DNA from 2 places in the Paenibacillus sp. UMB7766-LJ446 genome. Region 1 is predicted to be linked to the other one. Evidence: predicted binding sites of a transcription regulator. Region 1 holds the regulator's gene; the other holds the start of a gene.
What was found. Region 1 encodes Rex, which represses fermentation and respiration genes when NADH is low (regulators of the CRP and FNR family bind a similar motif). Its sites were predicted from a motif close to TTGTGAAATATTTCACAA; they were not measured.
Positions count from the first base shown of each region.

Region 2: a site for Rex is predicted at 5,959-5,976, ahead of QP794_RS08700 (formate/nitrite transporter family protein). Genes of this name have one in related genera too.

Region 1 covers NZ_JASOYM010000018.1:67,773-75,790, forward strand. The annotation lists gene dinG (ATP-dependent DNA helicase DinG) at 1-2,488, shown strand, start outside; gene QP794_RS30290 (redox-sensing transcriptional repressor Rex) at 2,725-3,378, shown strand; gene QP794_RS30295 (amidohydrolase) at 3,365-4,669, shown strand; gene QP794_RS30300 (cell wall elongation regulator TseB-like domain-containing protein) at 4,711-5,241, shown strand; gene QP794_RS30305 (hypothetical protein) at 5,545-6,072, shown strand; gene QP794_RS30310 (AAA family ATPase) at 6,065-7,567, shown strand; gene QP794_RS30315 (3-hydroxyacyl-CoA dehydrogenase family protein) at 7,701-8,018, shown strand, end outside.
Region 2 covers NZ_JASOYM010000003.1:118,129-126,146, forward strand. The annotation lists gene QP794_RS08685 (class I SAM-dependent methyltransferase) at 1-842, opposite strand, end outside; gene QP794_RS08690 (MFS transporter) at 1,056-2,279, opposite strand; gene QP794_RS08695 (molybdopterin-containing oxidoreductase family protein) at 2,501-4,564, opposite strand; gene QP794_RS08700 (formate/nitrite transporter family protein) at 5,017-5,871, opposite strand; gene QP794_RS08705 (FAD-dependent oxidoreductase) at 6,097-7,458, opposite strand; gene QP794_RS08710 (response regulator) at 7,971-8,018, shown strand, end outside.

The DNA.
Region 1 (8,018 bases):
ACTGGGCTCTTATCAACTCGGATATGTGTCTTCAGAATTCGGATTTCAGCATGACCGCCCTCATCAGGCAGACAGTGATGCTCTTGCGACAGCTTTTGTATTACTGAAGTGTCTCGATGAGCTGCGTGCATTGCCTCTGATCACGATTCAGCGCCTCAGTGATCTGTTTGCGCCAGAAGATAGTGACTTGGGTTGGTTCTTCGACGGAATGCGTACTGAGAAGGAATCAGAGCCGATTCAGGACCTGGATGGTCATACGTATTATCGCCAGCTCGCCCTGAACGTGAGTGACTGGACTGATATAGGTTCACCACGTGATGAGCGGGAGGGTAACCCGCTGGAAAACGTAAGTTTCGAGCAGTTTATGGATCAGGTTAGAGATAACCTGAAGGAGACGCTGGACCATTATGAGGAGCGTGAGGCGCAAACTCAGATGTTCAGCAGTGTACGACAAGCTTTGGATGAAGAGAAGCATCTATTGATTGAAGCTGGAACGGGTACTGGCAAATCGCTTGGTTATTTGTTGCCTGCCATCTATGAAAGTGTGAAACAGGAACAGAAAGTCATGGTCAGCACACATACCATCAACCTGCAGGAGCAATTGAGAGAGCGGGATATTCCTATGCTGACCCAAGTGGTTCCGTTCCCGTTCAAGGCAGCGGTGTTCAAAGGTCGTGGGCACTATCTGTGTCTGCGTAAGTTTGAGCATAAAATCAATAAACGTGAATTCGCTACACCGAAAGAGGATTATTTTACAGCAGCTCAGATGATTGTCTGGCTTACCCAGACGGAGACTGGAGACGACGAGGAGCTTAATCTAAGCGGGCGCGGTGGAGACTTCTGGGAGACGGTACAGAGTGAGTCTGAATCCTGTCTTGGACGCTCCTGTCCTTGGTTCCGTAAATGTTTCTATCATCGGGCCAAACATGAAGCCGGGCTGTCCGATATCGTCATAACGAATCATTCGAAATTGTTTACGGATGTCAAAGCAGCACATCAGCTGCTGCCAGCCTACGAAAGTCTTGTCATTGATGAAGCACATCATCTGGAGGATGTAGCAGGTAAGCATCTTGGTCTTCACATGAAATATTTTACGTTGGTTCATATATTGACCCGACTGTTTAAAGATAGCCGTAATGGCCAACTTCCGATGCTTCGTTCTCAACTGTCGGGTCATGAAAATTCGGTACAGTGGGGCTCCATGATTGATCAGATGTTCCCGCTTGCCGTTGAAGTTAAGGAGATATGGGATCGACTAAGCGATACACTGTTCGGCCTGCTGCCTGAACGTAGCGATGCTTCTCCAGGCGAGACTGGACAATTTTCACTTAGACTGAAGCCATCGCAAAAACCGGCCAAATGGCAGGAATTACAGGATGTAGAAAACCAAATCTATGTAACCCTAGGCGATTTGATTCGTAAAGGCGACAAGCTGCTGCTTGAAGTGAAAGAAGATCAGGATGATTATCAGTCCGATAGTCTGATTATGGATATCTCAGGACTGCTCAAGGACTTGGCAACGATCAAGGATAATCTGCGTTTCTTCATGCGCATGGATGATGCCAATACCGTGTACTGGATGGAGGCTAGCGGCCAGTTCCGCAGTAAATCACTGCAGCTCTATGCCGTTCCTGTCGATGTCAGTGCGCAATTGAAGGATATGTTCTTTGATAAAAAGAAAAGCGTTGTGCTTACATCGGCTACGCTCTCGGTTGACAAGTCATTTCAATTCATGATCGAACAGCTGGGCTTGCAGGAAGCTGCCGAGAATAACCGCTTGTTGACATCCATGCTGCCGTCACCATTCAACTATCGCGAACAGGCCCTGCTCGTCATTCCGCGTGATTTCCCAAGTGTGAAGGGCAGTGTAGGTGATGCCCACTTTGTGGATATGCTCGTGCATTCGCTCGCGGAAACGGCTATCGCGACTCGTGGACGCATGATGGTGTTGTTCACCTCCTACCGCATGCTGCGCCAGGTCTATGACCCGCTTAAGGAGGCCTTGTCAGGTAATGATATCTCTTTGCTCGGGCAAGGGGTGGACAGCGGCAGCCGTTCCAAGCTTACACGCCGCTTCCAGGATGCGAAAGCAACTGTACTTCTTGGCACAAGCAGCTTCTGGGAAGGAGTGGACATTCCTGGAGAGGCTCTGACCTGTCTTGCGATTGTCAGACTGCCGTTCCAGCCACCCAATCATCCATTAGTTGAAGCGAAGAGTGAGCTTTTGCAGCAACAGAAGAAAAATCCGTTTATGAAGCTGTCCGTGCCGCAAGCCGTTATCCGCTTCAAACAGGGATTCGGCAGACTGGTTCGTACGGGTAAAGACAGAGGTATTGTGATTGTATACGATACACGTGTCATTGAAGCATATTATGGCAAGTACTTTTTATATTCATTACCAGGTCCCAAAATGGAACACATGCTTACAGAGCAGATGGTTCCTCGTATTTCGGAATGGCTTGAGAGACCAACCGATGAACAGCAATAACAGCTATGCTCTGTAGCTTATATGATTGCATGAAGCCACTAATTGGCGGTAAAATTGAGCAATATCATTCATTCGTTTCATGAATAGTGAGTAAGCGATTAAAGAAGTAATTCAAGCAATTATCCATTATATAACAAAGAGCATCCTGTTTAATTCAGTCATCTTTTTGCATCGTTTTAGACAGGGTGCTCATCTTTTCATCTATCTATCGTGGCCTTGGTAAGGGGGAGCAATGAATGAAATCAGATAAAATTTCGGAAGCCGTGGTGCGAAGATTGCCTGTTTACTTGCGTTATTTGAATGAACTGCATCAGCGCGAAGTCAATACGGTTTCTTCACAAGAACTTGGATTGAGACTGGATTTGAATCCGGCTCAGATTCGTAAAGACCTGGCTTACTTCGGTGACTTTGGTCGTAAAGGGATCGGATATGACGTTTCATATCTCATCGAGAAGATCCGCCATATTCTGAAAATAGACCAGCAGATCAATGTAGCTCTTGTCGGAGCAGGTAATTTGGGACACGCCTTGTCCAATTACAATGCCTACCTCAAAGACAACATGAAGATTGTCGCTGTATTTGATGCCTACGGTCCGAAGATTGGAAGTCAAATTAACAGTCTGACGGTGCAACCGATGAATGAATTAACGGATTCGGTCAAAAAAGATAACATTCGTATAGGGATTATCACGGTTCCGGATACGGAAGCCCAAAATGTTGCCGATCAGTTGATTGAGTCAGGAATTGAAGCGATTCTGAATTTTGCGCCAACGATCCTGAAGACCCCGCCGCATATTCGCATTCATCATGCCGATTTTACGACGGATCTGCTTAGCCTTGCTTATTATTTGGAGAACGGAAAGGACGACGAGGAAGATGACGACAAATAGATGGGTAATTCACAACGGCAAATTTGCCGTGAGTGAGGGCACGAATTGGAAAGTGGTTCAAGGTTACATGGTTGTCGAGAATGACAAGATTGTGCATATTGGTGAGACTTTGCCGGAAGGAGACGAAAGTCTGACAAAGGTGGATGGAAAAGGACTGCTCTTCTTGCCGGGTCTGATCAATACGCATGGTCACGCGGCCATGTCGCTTCTGAGAGGTCATGGAGATGATTTGGCATTACAAGTATGGTTGCAGGAGAAAATGTGGCCAATGGAAGCCAAAATGACGTCTGAAGACGTATATTGGGGCACATCACTTTCCGTACTTGAAATGTTGAAAGGTGGAACAACAGCGTTTCTGGATATGTATGATCATATGGATCAGGTTGCAAAAGTGGTGGAACAATCCGGCGTTCGGGCTGCTCTGGCACGAGGGGTAATCGGACTTTGCTCAGCGGAAGAACAACAGCGCAAGCTGGAAGAATCCGCAGCATTTGCTCGTCAATGGAATGGACAAGCAGACGGAAGAATTACAACCGTAATTTCTCCACACGCACCTTACACTTGCCCTCCGGATTACATAGAGAAGTTGGTACAGGTTGCTCATGACCTGAATCTGCCTTTGCATACGCATATGTCTGAAACGCTTCGTGAAGTGGAACAGAACGTGGCTGATTACGGTCAACGTCCGGTTGCACATCTGGAGAAGCTAGGATTTTTCTCCCGTCCATCTCTGGTTGCACATGCGGTACATCTGAATGATGAAGAGATCGAAATTCTTGCATCACATGATGTAGCAGTTTCCCACAATCCAGGCAGTAACCTTAAATTGGCTTCGGGTGTTGCACGAGTACCTGATCTGCTGAAAGCAGGGGTGACCGTGTCCCTCGGAACAGATGGACCAGCAAGTAACAATAACCTCGATATGTTTGAAGAGATGAGACTTGCTGCTTTGATTCACAAAGGTGTGTCCGGTGATCCTACCGCAGTGCCAGCAGGGGAAGCACTTCTGCTTGGAACTTCGTATGGTGCCAAATCCATATTCCTGAACAATACAGGAGCACTGCAAACAGGCATGAAGGCTGACTTCATCGCCTTGAATATTGAACAAGCCCATTTCTATCCGCATACGGATCTGATTTCCCATACCATATACTCCGCATCAGCCAAAGATGTAGAGCATGTGTGGGTGGATGGTAAACAAGTGGTTAAACATGGCGAATGTCTTACGATGGATGAAGAGCGTATTTTGCGTGAGTCTCAACTGGCATTTGACGGTCTGCTTGCCCGTTAATTCCAAGGACAGCATCGTCATAGGGAAAGGAAGTTCGGCTTTTGAAGAAAAAAAAGAAGTGGATATGGATTTCGCTGCTGCTCCTGGTTCTGATTCTGTTTGGACTTCAGCGTTATTATGTCTATGTTACCCAGGATCAGCGCAAGGAAGAGGCGTTGGCCATACAGGCGGCCCAGGAACAGGTTGGGATTACGTCACACGAAGACCTGCGTAAGTATGTATGGGGTCAAAAAGACGGCGGAGACAACATATACTGGACCCTGATCGGTAAAAATAAGGATAACCAGGATGTATTGGTGTGGATCAAGTTTGATGAAAATAACAAGCCTGTGACAGGGACCAATGCGGTGCACAGTGAACTGCTGAAGAACGGCATGTCTGAAGCACAGATTCGAAATCGGTTCAGCTCTGAAGTTCCAGGCGGGGAGATCAAACGAATCATGCCAGGTGTTGTGAATGGAATCTATGTATGGCAAGTGTATTATAACGATGCTACTCACAATTATTACCGCTTTTACCGCTTTAGTAACGGGGAACAGGTTGACCTGGTCTATACGATTCCGAATAGCTAGAATCAGCAGACGTACTATTTTCTAAAAAGAATACAGTAAAGAACCGGCAGACGGAAACCCGACTGGACCGGTTCTTTGACGTGTTTTCTTGATCATTTTGGATTTGAATAGTTAAAATTAATAATTTATTCATATTTTCGCCTTAGATATTGTATATACGATGTGATATACTCAAATATGTATTCAAGGATACATCATACACAAATAAATCCTGTTAGACACATCACAGGACTTTACGTACACATATTCATATTCTTGCCTACAAGCTATAGAATGGGCCAAATTATAGGAGGGGTAACTCACTTGAAGATAAAAGTATTGCCTATTGCTCTGACTGCCGTCATTTCAGCCGTTGTGTTGTTTGGAGGTTGGTTTGTGTATCGTCATGTGGCTGTGCAAAGCCCAATTGAAAAGATGGTTACCCAGTACGATGGAGTCAATGATGTACAATTAACTATTAACCACAATGATGTACAGTTGAAACTCGATCTGCAGCCGGATGTTGATTTGGGCAGGTTGGTACAATATATTCACAAAGAAGGACAAACCCTGATTGGCACTCGTTCGTTGAAGCTGGATGTCGTGGATCATTCCAACGAAGCGCTGGAAAGCTGGTGGGGTAGCGCCATGTTTACCGTAGCTCAGGCTATGGAGAGCAAACAATACACCGAGATTACACCGACCTTGTCTAAAATGGCTACGAATGGGATCAAGGTAAACACAGCCATGGATGACAATAATGTATATGTCAGCCTCAGAGATGGAGATGCCAGCAAGTTTATTATTCTGCCGCGTGTGCCCGGTCAGATAGGAGTGTGGCCAAATGCCTAAATGGACGAAAGAAATTGCCATTGGATTTGTACCCGTATTAATTATCTTTCTCGCTTTTATCGGTGTAAACATGATTCCCATTCTGATCGCTGCAATGATTGTGGGAGCTTTGCTGCTCATGATGCAAATGCGTGGTGGAATTACGGTGGGTGCGGGTCAGGAACGCAAACGCAAGAAAAAAGGACCGTCCAAGCTGACTTTTGAAGAAATTGGCGGTCAGGAAAGTGCGAAGCAGGAGCTGCGGGAAGCGCTTGATTTTCTCATTCGACATGAGGAAATTCAGAAGTTTGGTATTCGTCCTTTGAAAGGGATCCTGCTCACAGGTCCTCCTGGAACAGGCAAAACCTTAATGGCCAAAGCTGCTGCTCATTATACCGACTCTGTTTTTGTAGCTGCTTCAGGCAGTGAGTTTGTTGAAATGTATGTCGGTGTGGGTGCCGGCAGAATACGGGATTTGTTCCGTGATGCGAGAACTCGTGCTGCAAAAGAAAATAAAGAAAATGCCATTATATTTATCGATGAAATTGATGTGATCGGTGGAAAACGGGAAGGTGGACAACAGCGTGAATATGATCAGACGCTGAATCAGCTGTTGACGGAAATGGATGGCATCTACTCTTCCGAAACACCGCGAATACTCGTGATCGCCGCTACAAACCGAAAAGAAATGCTGGATAGCGCGCTGACGCGTCCAGGACGTTTTGACCGTCATATTCAGGTGGACTTGCCGGATAAAAAAGGCAGAAAACACATATTGGAGCTGCATGCAGTCAATAAGCCTCTTTTGGAAGGGGTAAATCTTGAGAAGACAGCCGAAGAATCCTATGGCTTCTCTGGAGCACAGCTGGAAAGTGTGATGAACGAAGCTGCAATTTATGCGATGAGAGACGGTCTGCTCAACATTGAACAGCGTCATCTGTCGCTTGCGATTGATAAAGTAATGATGGGTGAGAAGACGGACCGCGAATCCAGCGTGGAAGAGAAAAAAAGAGTGGCTATTCATGAATTGGGACATGCCATTATGGCTGAACTGGTTCGTCCTGGCAGTGTGAGTCAGGTTGCACTCAGTCCGCGTGGACAGGCCCTGGGATATGTACGTCATAACCCGCAGCAAGAACAATTTCTGTACACAAAGCGTTTCCTGGAAGAGCAGATCATGATTGCCCTCGGTGGTGCGGCAGCAGAGGAAATGTATTACGGTGGACGCAGTACAGGATCACGTAATGACTTTGAACAAGCAACGAATGTGGTACAGACGATGATGGCTTCCGGACTTACTTCGTTGGGTATTGTTAATATGGATATGGTAACGACGGAAGAGTTGATGCGGGAGAACAAATTGATCCTGCAAGACCTGATGGAACAGACCAAACAATTGCTTGAAGAACAGCGGACAATATTCGACAATTCCCTCGACACGCTACTCAGGGAAGAAGTGTTGTCTGGCGATCAATTTCGTTGTCAATTTCGTGACAGCGCCCTTCTACCGGCATAATTTATTTATGTCGGTTATTTTTTTTTACATTTCACTCGTGCTAAGATATTATTATATGTTGGGTCGAAATTTGTAATTTTCGGCGAACAGGGTACAATATAGAAATAGAGAACCGAAAGGATGGAGCAGAACCATGTTTTTCAAAAAGATAGGAGTTGTCGGCGGCGGCACGATGGGACAAGGTATTTCCCAGATGCTTGCAGCCAAAGGACTTGATGTGCTTCTGGTGGAGCATACGACGGAGAAGCTGGATCATGCATATAACATGATTGAGACCAATCTTGACAAACAACTGGAGAAATGGGCTATTACGAAAGCGGAGAAAAAGTTGATTCTCTCCCGTATTACCAAAGTTGCTCATTTAGCTGAACTCGGATCTTGCGATATGGTTATTGAGACCATTTCCGAAGATCTGGACGCGAAAAAAGCGGTATTCAGTCAACTCGACCAA
Region 2 (8,018 bases), on a different contig from region 1:
CGATCCTGGATGTCCTCCGGCGATAGATGCTCATATATGAGTAGTCCTGCATCCGCCAACAACCGCTCCATCTCCTCATACGTGAAGCAGGATTGCATCGGCTCGCCCCCCATTGCAGCCATCTTCACCATATTTTCAACCCGGTTAAACCTTCCTTTTTCCTCAAAGAGATGCTCATCTGCATAATCCAGTACAATGGAGCTCCCCGTTGGAAGATCCGAAAATACATGTCGGAGCAAGTTGGATAGATTTTCTTTGGTCAAATAATACGAAACACCCAGCAGAGTAACCAGCGTCTTCAGCTTCTCCAAACCTCCATTAGTCAAACCTTCATACGAAGGCTTACGGGTAAAATCCATTGGCACAAAATGAAGATTGCCCGGAATGTTCAGCTTGGCCTGATGCAGCCGCTCCCTCTTGAACTGCTGAGTGGCTGGATAATCCACTTCAAATAGTTCCAGCGTGTCCTCCAATTCCGGATGCCTCAAACCAAATGTATCCATCCCTGCGCCAAGAATAACAACCTGCTTCAATCCCAACGTGACTTCATGCATCAGTACATGCTCACAATAGGCAGCCCGGGCCAATGTGATTGGAGATAACTGTACCTGAGTAATCCATTTTAGGATCTTATCCGGGTCATTCTTGCACTGGTGAGTCATCTCCGGGTTGAAAAAATGGATGCCTTGAATCATATTCGCGCGGATATCCGAAAACTCTTGAGGAGTGATAAGCTCTTTGGCTATATAATCATCGAAAATAAGAGGTGTATCGTATTGGCAGTGGTAGGCTCGGCCAAAAGCCGAAATCAGGGATGTAATACTGGACTCATTTTGCTTCATGTTTTATCCTCCCGTACAAACAAAAATAAGATTCCCCCTGGCCAGGAGAACCTTAGTATATACGGAATACATTTATATGTAAATTATAGCATAAAAAGATTTTTTTGTCAATCAAAATTTACGGAAGAGAGAAGACAGATTAAAGTGGCCTGGTGGCTTTCCCCTCCACTTCCACCTGTCTTCTCTCTTCCGTATACCACCTAGCCGAAGAGGCTAAGCGTCCAATCCATACTCCTTCACTTCACGATTGCGGTTCAGCACCGCATGCAGTACAAAACCAAGCACTGCAATACCCGCCGTGACAGTCGCCAGCCATGCTACAGGAATCAATCCTTGTTTGTCGTACATGACGCCCATGGCATACGGCCCGATAACCCGGCCGACCGCACCGATTCCACCGGATATCCCGATGTAGAAGGGTGCCGATCTTCCCGCATGCTCTGAGATAAATGCCGGCGTAGCAGGTGAAATCAGCATTTCACCAAAGGTAGCCAGTACCATCGCAAGCACCATACCCGGATAGCTGTACATCGTGATCATGACGATGTAGGCCATGCCATAGAACACTGCACTTGCCGTCATCTGAGCAGTCGATGTACGGGCCATTGTACGCTTGACCCAACTGGTGAAGGGTTGTCCCACGAAGATGAGTACCCCGTTCAGCGTCCAGAGCAGACCGTACATTCTTTTCTCCATACCCTCGGAAATAATATACGGAGACACACCAGTATTCCAGATGGAATTACCAAAAAGCAGGAACAGCACGCCCAGGCTCATAAATAGATATAATCTGGTGTTGCCCAGCAGCGCCCAGACGCCCGGCCCATCGGGAACCGTTTTGCGCTTGGTCAGATGCACTTCGCCCTGATCCGGTTCTGCCCGCGACAGATAATACCAGAAGAAGATCGCGAATCCAGCCGAAGTCACCCCGTTCAGTACAAAGCTGAGATGGTAGGAAAAATCAGCCAGGAAACCACTGAGCGCCGTACCAATCGCCACACCGATATTGTTGGCGACATAGATCACATTAAACAATTCCCCGCGTCGCTCTGCAAACCGGAAGCCGATAAAGGCTTGAATCGCTGGCAGCGATAATGAACTAAACAGGCCGATCCAGCCCATCGCACATATAAATATAACCCAATACGCGCTGATCCACGGCAGAGCAAACAACCCCACAGCGTTTAACGCCAGTGATCCGATGATCAGCTTCTTGACCCCCACCCGGTGGTACAGTGCACCTCCGAGCAATTGACCGAAGATACCCCCCAGCGACTGAATCAGAATGACAAACCCGGCATTTGCCATCGTGCGCCCAAGCTCATCAAATACATACATTGTGGTCAGCGGCCACATCAAAGCACTGCCTGTCGCATTGACCAGACTAGCCAGCAAAAATATTTTCACTTCTTTTGGATACGTATCCAGCCATCTCATCATCTTGTTTATTCTCCTTAGTACCTTCAAAAAGCATATTGCCATAAAAAATAGACCCTCGCCAGACGGCATGATTAGCCAGAGCGAAGGCCATTTGAATTCTAAATTTTGAATCTTGCTCTACATTCTGCTTTCGATCTACTCTTTACTTTCGGTCTACTCATTGCTTACAATCTATCCATTGTTCATCTTACCTGAAAAGATCCGATCTGCAAGCACATTCATTGACGCTTCACTTCGACAGTGGCCGAGAAGAATGTAGCTCCGTTGCCCATGTCAGACAGTCGATTGGGCGTGAGCGAGTTTGCCCGCTGTTTTTTGCCATTGCCATCCCACCATAAGCCTTGACTAATCACCGTTCCTGGCAGCATGGATTCACTCACCTTGGCGGTTAATTCGATTCGGCCGCGGTCATTCCATACGACCACCGTATCCCCGTCCTCCACCTGTCTGCGAGCGGCGTCCTCCGGGTGCATTTGCAATAGTGGCATCTTCTCCAAGCGTTGATGTTTGGCCGAATTGGCAAAGGTGGAGTTCAGGAAATTATGATTCGGTGGCGACAGAAACATCAGCGGATAAACGTCCGCAGGTCCAGCCGGGTTCTCCCCGTCATACCCTTCCACCAGTGCACTGTACGTAGGTAACGGAGGCAATCCTCGCTGAGCCATTGTTTCCGAATACAGCTCGATTTTCCCTGAAGGTGTGGGCAGCTGATCTAAATATGAATCATGTGGAGACATATCCAGCTTGACGAAATGATGCTGCTTCAGCCCTTCTAATGTTACTCCGTTCATGTAGGGATTGCCCGTACCCTGGAGTGCTTCCTCAATCATCTGTTCCGGTGTCTCACCAAAAATCTCAGGGTCATACCCCATCGCCTGTCCGAGCAAAGAGAACAATTCCATATTGCTCTTGCTCTCACCCAAAGGCGCAATGACCGGCTCTTGCAAATGGACATACTGATGCCAGTAGGACGTATATAGATCTGTCGTTTCAAATGAAGACGTCGCAGGCAGTACAATATCCGCGTACTTCGCCGTATCCGTCAGGAACAGATCATGGACAACCGTGAACAGATCCTCCCGTGCAAAACCTCGCTCCACCCGCTCGGTATCCGGTGCCACCACCAAAGGATTGCTGCAATAAACCATCAACGCCCGAATCGGCTGCTCCGCTTCCAGCAGTGCTTCGCCAATCCGGTTCATGTTCACCACGCGCGGCTCCGGGTTCTGGCGCAGCTCTGGACGCTCCAACGCATCGCTATTGGTGCTCGCGTAGCTATTGGTACGAATCGCGCCACCGCCGCGCTTCAGCCACTGACCTGTAATCGCAGGCAGACAGGCTACGCTGCGCACGTTCATGCCGCCGTTATCGTGATGCTGCAGGCCATTGCCGATATGAATATGGGCGGCCTGTGCGTTGCCATACAGCTCAGCCAGCTTCACGATATCCGCTTCCGGTACGCCTGTAATACGTGCAACACGCTCAGGGGTGTAGCTGCGGACATGATCACGCAGTGCCTCATGGCCGACGGTATACTTTTGCATAAAGTCCTCATCTGTCAGTCCCTGCTCGAACAGAACATGCATTAATCCGAGTGCCAGTGCACTGTCTGTACCCGGGTAGAGTGGAATGAACCAGTCGCCCCATTGGGCGGTCCGATTGCGATGAACGTCGATGACGACGATTTGGGCTCCCTTCTTGCGGGCTTTCTCGGCCAGAACGACCTGATGCATATTGGTGCTGACGATGTTGCCTCCCCACACCAGAATGACATCTGCATGCTCCGTATCTTCGGGAAGTGTTCCCCGGTTCGCACCCATCGTATATTTCCACCCAGTATTTCCGGCCGCGTTACATATCGTCTGTTCCAGTTTGCTCGCGCCTAACGCATTGAAAAATCGACGATCCATGCCATCCACACCCAGAATGCCCATGTTTCCATAGAAGCTGTATGGCAGGATGCTCTCCGGTCCGTAGGTATCTGACAGTGAACTGAATTTCGCCGTAATCTCGCGGATGGCCTCATCCCAGCTGATTCGCTCGAACTGGCCTTCCCCCTTGGCTCCGATGCGTCGCATCGGATATTGCAGCCGCTCCGGGTGATACACCCGCTCCGCCATATTTCGGACCTTGTTACAGATGGCGCCTTTGGTAATCGGATGGTCCGGATTGCCTGCTACCTTCACGATTTTGCCGTTCTCCTTATGAAGCAGCAGGCCGCAAGTATCCGGACAATCGAGCGGGCAAACCGCCGGGAATACGCCATTCTCCTGATCGATCATATACAAGTCCCTCCCCCTTCAAAGCTATCTTCATATCATATCTTCTTCATGGTAATCGCGTAAAGAGAACAGTCTTTTTTCACCGCCACAGCTGCTCGAAATTATTTTAAAAAAATCTTATTTCCCCTTGATTCAATCTCGAAATTCAGGGGTAAATTAAAAATAAGGCATTAGGCTAGTGTTTCCCCACTTCCTCCTCATGCCATATCATGGACCACTCCCGAAATTCGCCATGAACAGGTTTCGTTCCCCCGAACCTTGTCATGGCGAATTTATTTTGTGCAGATATTTCTACATAAAAAAACGACTCCTTTCCCGCTCATCACAGCCGACAGCCATGACTTGAACGAGATCAGAATCGCCTCTCCTGTTTACTTTGCATTCGCCTTTTCACTCGTTTTCGCACTTGTACCACGGTTACAACACTAACTCGGTTACTCGGAAAAATGTCGCTACGCCTGCTTGCTCCACATCGTTCTGGCTTCCGTCTCTACAGGCTGGGCCACCGCCATTTCCACCTCAGGCTGCACTTCCGGCTCATGTTTGCGTAGATACACCATCCAGTAAGCAACCGCCACAAACAGCGCCCCTCCCGCCAGATTACCAAGCCATACCGGAATGAAATTCATGACGTATTGCCCCCACGAATAATGCCCTTCGAAGATCGCCGCAGGAATCAGGAACATGTTGGCGACAACGTGCTGGAATCCAATAGCCACAAAAGCCATCGTTGGGAACCAAATGCCCAGTACTTTTCCGCTCATCGTATCCGATGCATAGGACAACCACACCGCAAGAGCTACCAGCCAGTTACACCCGATCCCGGATATAAAAGCCTGAAGGAAGCTGTCGTCCAGCTTGTGTCCAGCCATATCGACTACTTTGGTCAAGTAGGCACCTTCTGCCGTAAGACCAAGCACATGCCCAAACGCATAGGCCACAAAGATCGCCCCAAGGAAATTACCTATCGTTACTAGGGTGAGATTCTTCAACATGCTGCCTGCGGACAGTTTGCGCGCAATCGTCGCGAGTGGAACGGCCATCATATTACCTGTTAGCAGTTCCCCGCCGCCAATCAGCACTAATATCAAACCTACCGGGAACACAGCTGCACCGATCAAATTAACCAAGCTGCCCCACTCGGCCGGAGCAGAGGCAATGACCCGAATATCCAGCATAAATCCGAGCGCAATAAAAGCGCCTGCCAAAAAACTGAGTATCAATACAGAGGACACCGGATTTTGAGCTTTCTTCATCCCCGTATGCGCCGTATATTGTGCAACCTCAAGAGGTGTTTTTGCTGCCATAACGATCCTCTCCTTCACAGTTCATGAACATCATAAATCAATTTGTATTGTTGATATGTTCATTGTATCGCGAAGGTTTCGAGAGGTTTGTTACTTTTATCACAAAGTCTGAAAACTACATTTTTTAATGCTTCCGTTCTATCTTGTTCGGTCGATCTCAGAAAAAACAAAAAGAAAAGAACTGCCGCAGGATGCGGCAGCTCTCCTATATCTCAGCAGTATCCGTTATACCATTGCTGGTGTTTTTACATCTACTGGAGGCAACGCCTGAAGACCAGCCGAGTTCAGGAAGTTCCACGGTTTGTTGTAATGCGGCTGGAAGAAGAAGTCGATGAAGGCCAACTCATCTACCGTCATGTTGTTCTGAATGCAGACCGAGATCGTATTGATCGACTGTGTCAGATCAGCCTGTGACATAATCTGTGCACCAACAATGCGGCGGGTAGCCTGTTCATAGATCACTTTGAGCAGCAGCTTCTCTGCCGTTGGCATGAACTCCGGACGGTAAGCATCTTCAAGCGTTACCGCTTCAACGACCAGACCTTCGTCAGCAGCAGACGTTTCCGTCATACCTGTGCCTGCAATATTTTGCTCATATATTTTGATACCTGATGTGCCTTGTGTACCCATGTACGGTGTCGTTGGACGAACCAGGTTTCGGGCTACAAGTGTACCCATCCGCACCGCGTTGGTTGCCAGTGGGATGTAAGCTGCTTTGCCCGTTGGGTTGTAATGAATTGCACAGCTGTCTCCAGCAGCAAAGACGTCTTTCTGGCTGGTTTGCATATATTTATCCACGATGATTGCGCCGTTCGGCAGCATATCCACTTGGCCTTTGAGCAGTTCGGTATTTGGACGGAAACCAATGCACAGAATAACGAGGTCTGTTTCAAATTCTCCCTTGGATGTAATGACCTTGTTCACTTTGCCATTCTCTCCGGTGAATTTCTGTACTGTTTGGCCCAAAGCCAGTTTGATACCGCGTCCAGTCAACGTTTCTTCAATGGCATCCGTAAACTCGGGGTCCAGATATTTGTTCAGAATCCGGTCCACGCTATCGATCAGCATAACTTCCTTACCGTTCATTTGAAAAGCCTCCACCAGCTCGATGCCGATGTATCCAGCTCCAACCACAGTAATGCGTTTGGCATCCTTCGCTTTTTCAATGATGGTATTGGAATGGTTGTAGTTTTTGCAAAGTAAAATGTTATCCATATCGATGCCTTCCAGCTTTGGTACAACAGGCCATGAACCTGTGGTTACGATCAGCTTGTCGAACGTATCTTCGAATTCTTCCCCGGTTGTCAGGTTTTTAGCCTGAAGTTTATGACCTGCAGCATCTACTGACGTCACTTCATGAAGCATTTTGGTAACGACACCGAGTTCGGCCAGTTGGTTAGGCGAAGAATAGAACAGTCCGTCCGGATCTTTCACCACACCACCCACATACAGGGCAATACCACATGATAAAAAGGAGATATTGTCATTGCGCTCATACACGGTAATGGTAGCATCCGGGTACAATTTGGCGGTGTTAACGATGGCTGCGGTTCCTGCATGTGTACATCCGATAACTGCGATTTTCATAATAAGGTTCCCCCTTGGAGTATAAATATAAAAGCTTGCTTGCATCTATCTTTACGTTGCTGAATTACTGAAGCTGGATTACAAAATTTTCCTTAACTTCGCTGATTGTCTTGCCTGCTTTGACTACCTCTAATGTTGTGAATTTATTCACTAATTTAACTTGGAAAATGATTGTGAAAACATTCACTATAAACCGGTGTTCTTTGTGATTTATTTCACTTCATGCATTCATTATAATGTGATAATTTTCACATTGCAAGTCTTTTCTCAACTACATTTAAATTTTGTTTTATTTGTCCTTCTTATTTGCCTAACCTTATCATTAATCGTATGAAGCAAAGTATTCCCGAATATTCCGGTGATTATGCCTCCTTGCCCACTCCTAAACTTGAACAAAAAAGGATATCGAAGCAGCTTCCAACGCCGCCAAACGCTGTTATACTATATACCACAGGAAACGGTACCATATTGTACAATTCCATGAATCATCTCCCGAAAGGAAGGATTACACCATGCTGAAGGCCGTTGTGTGTGATGATGAATCCATTGTTATTCAGGGT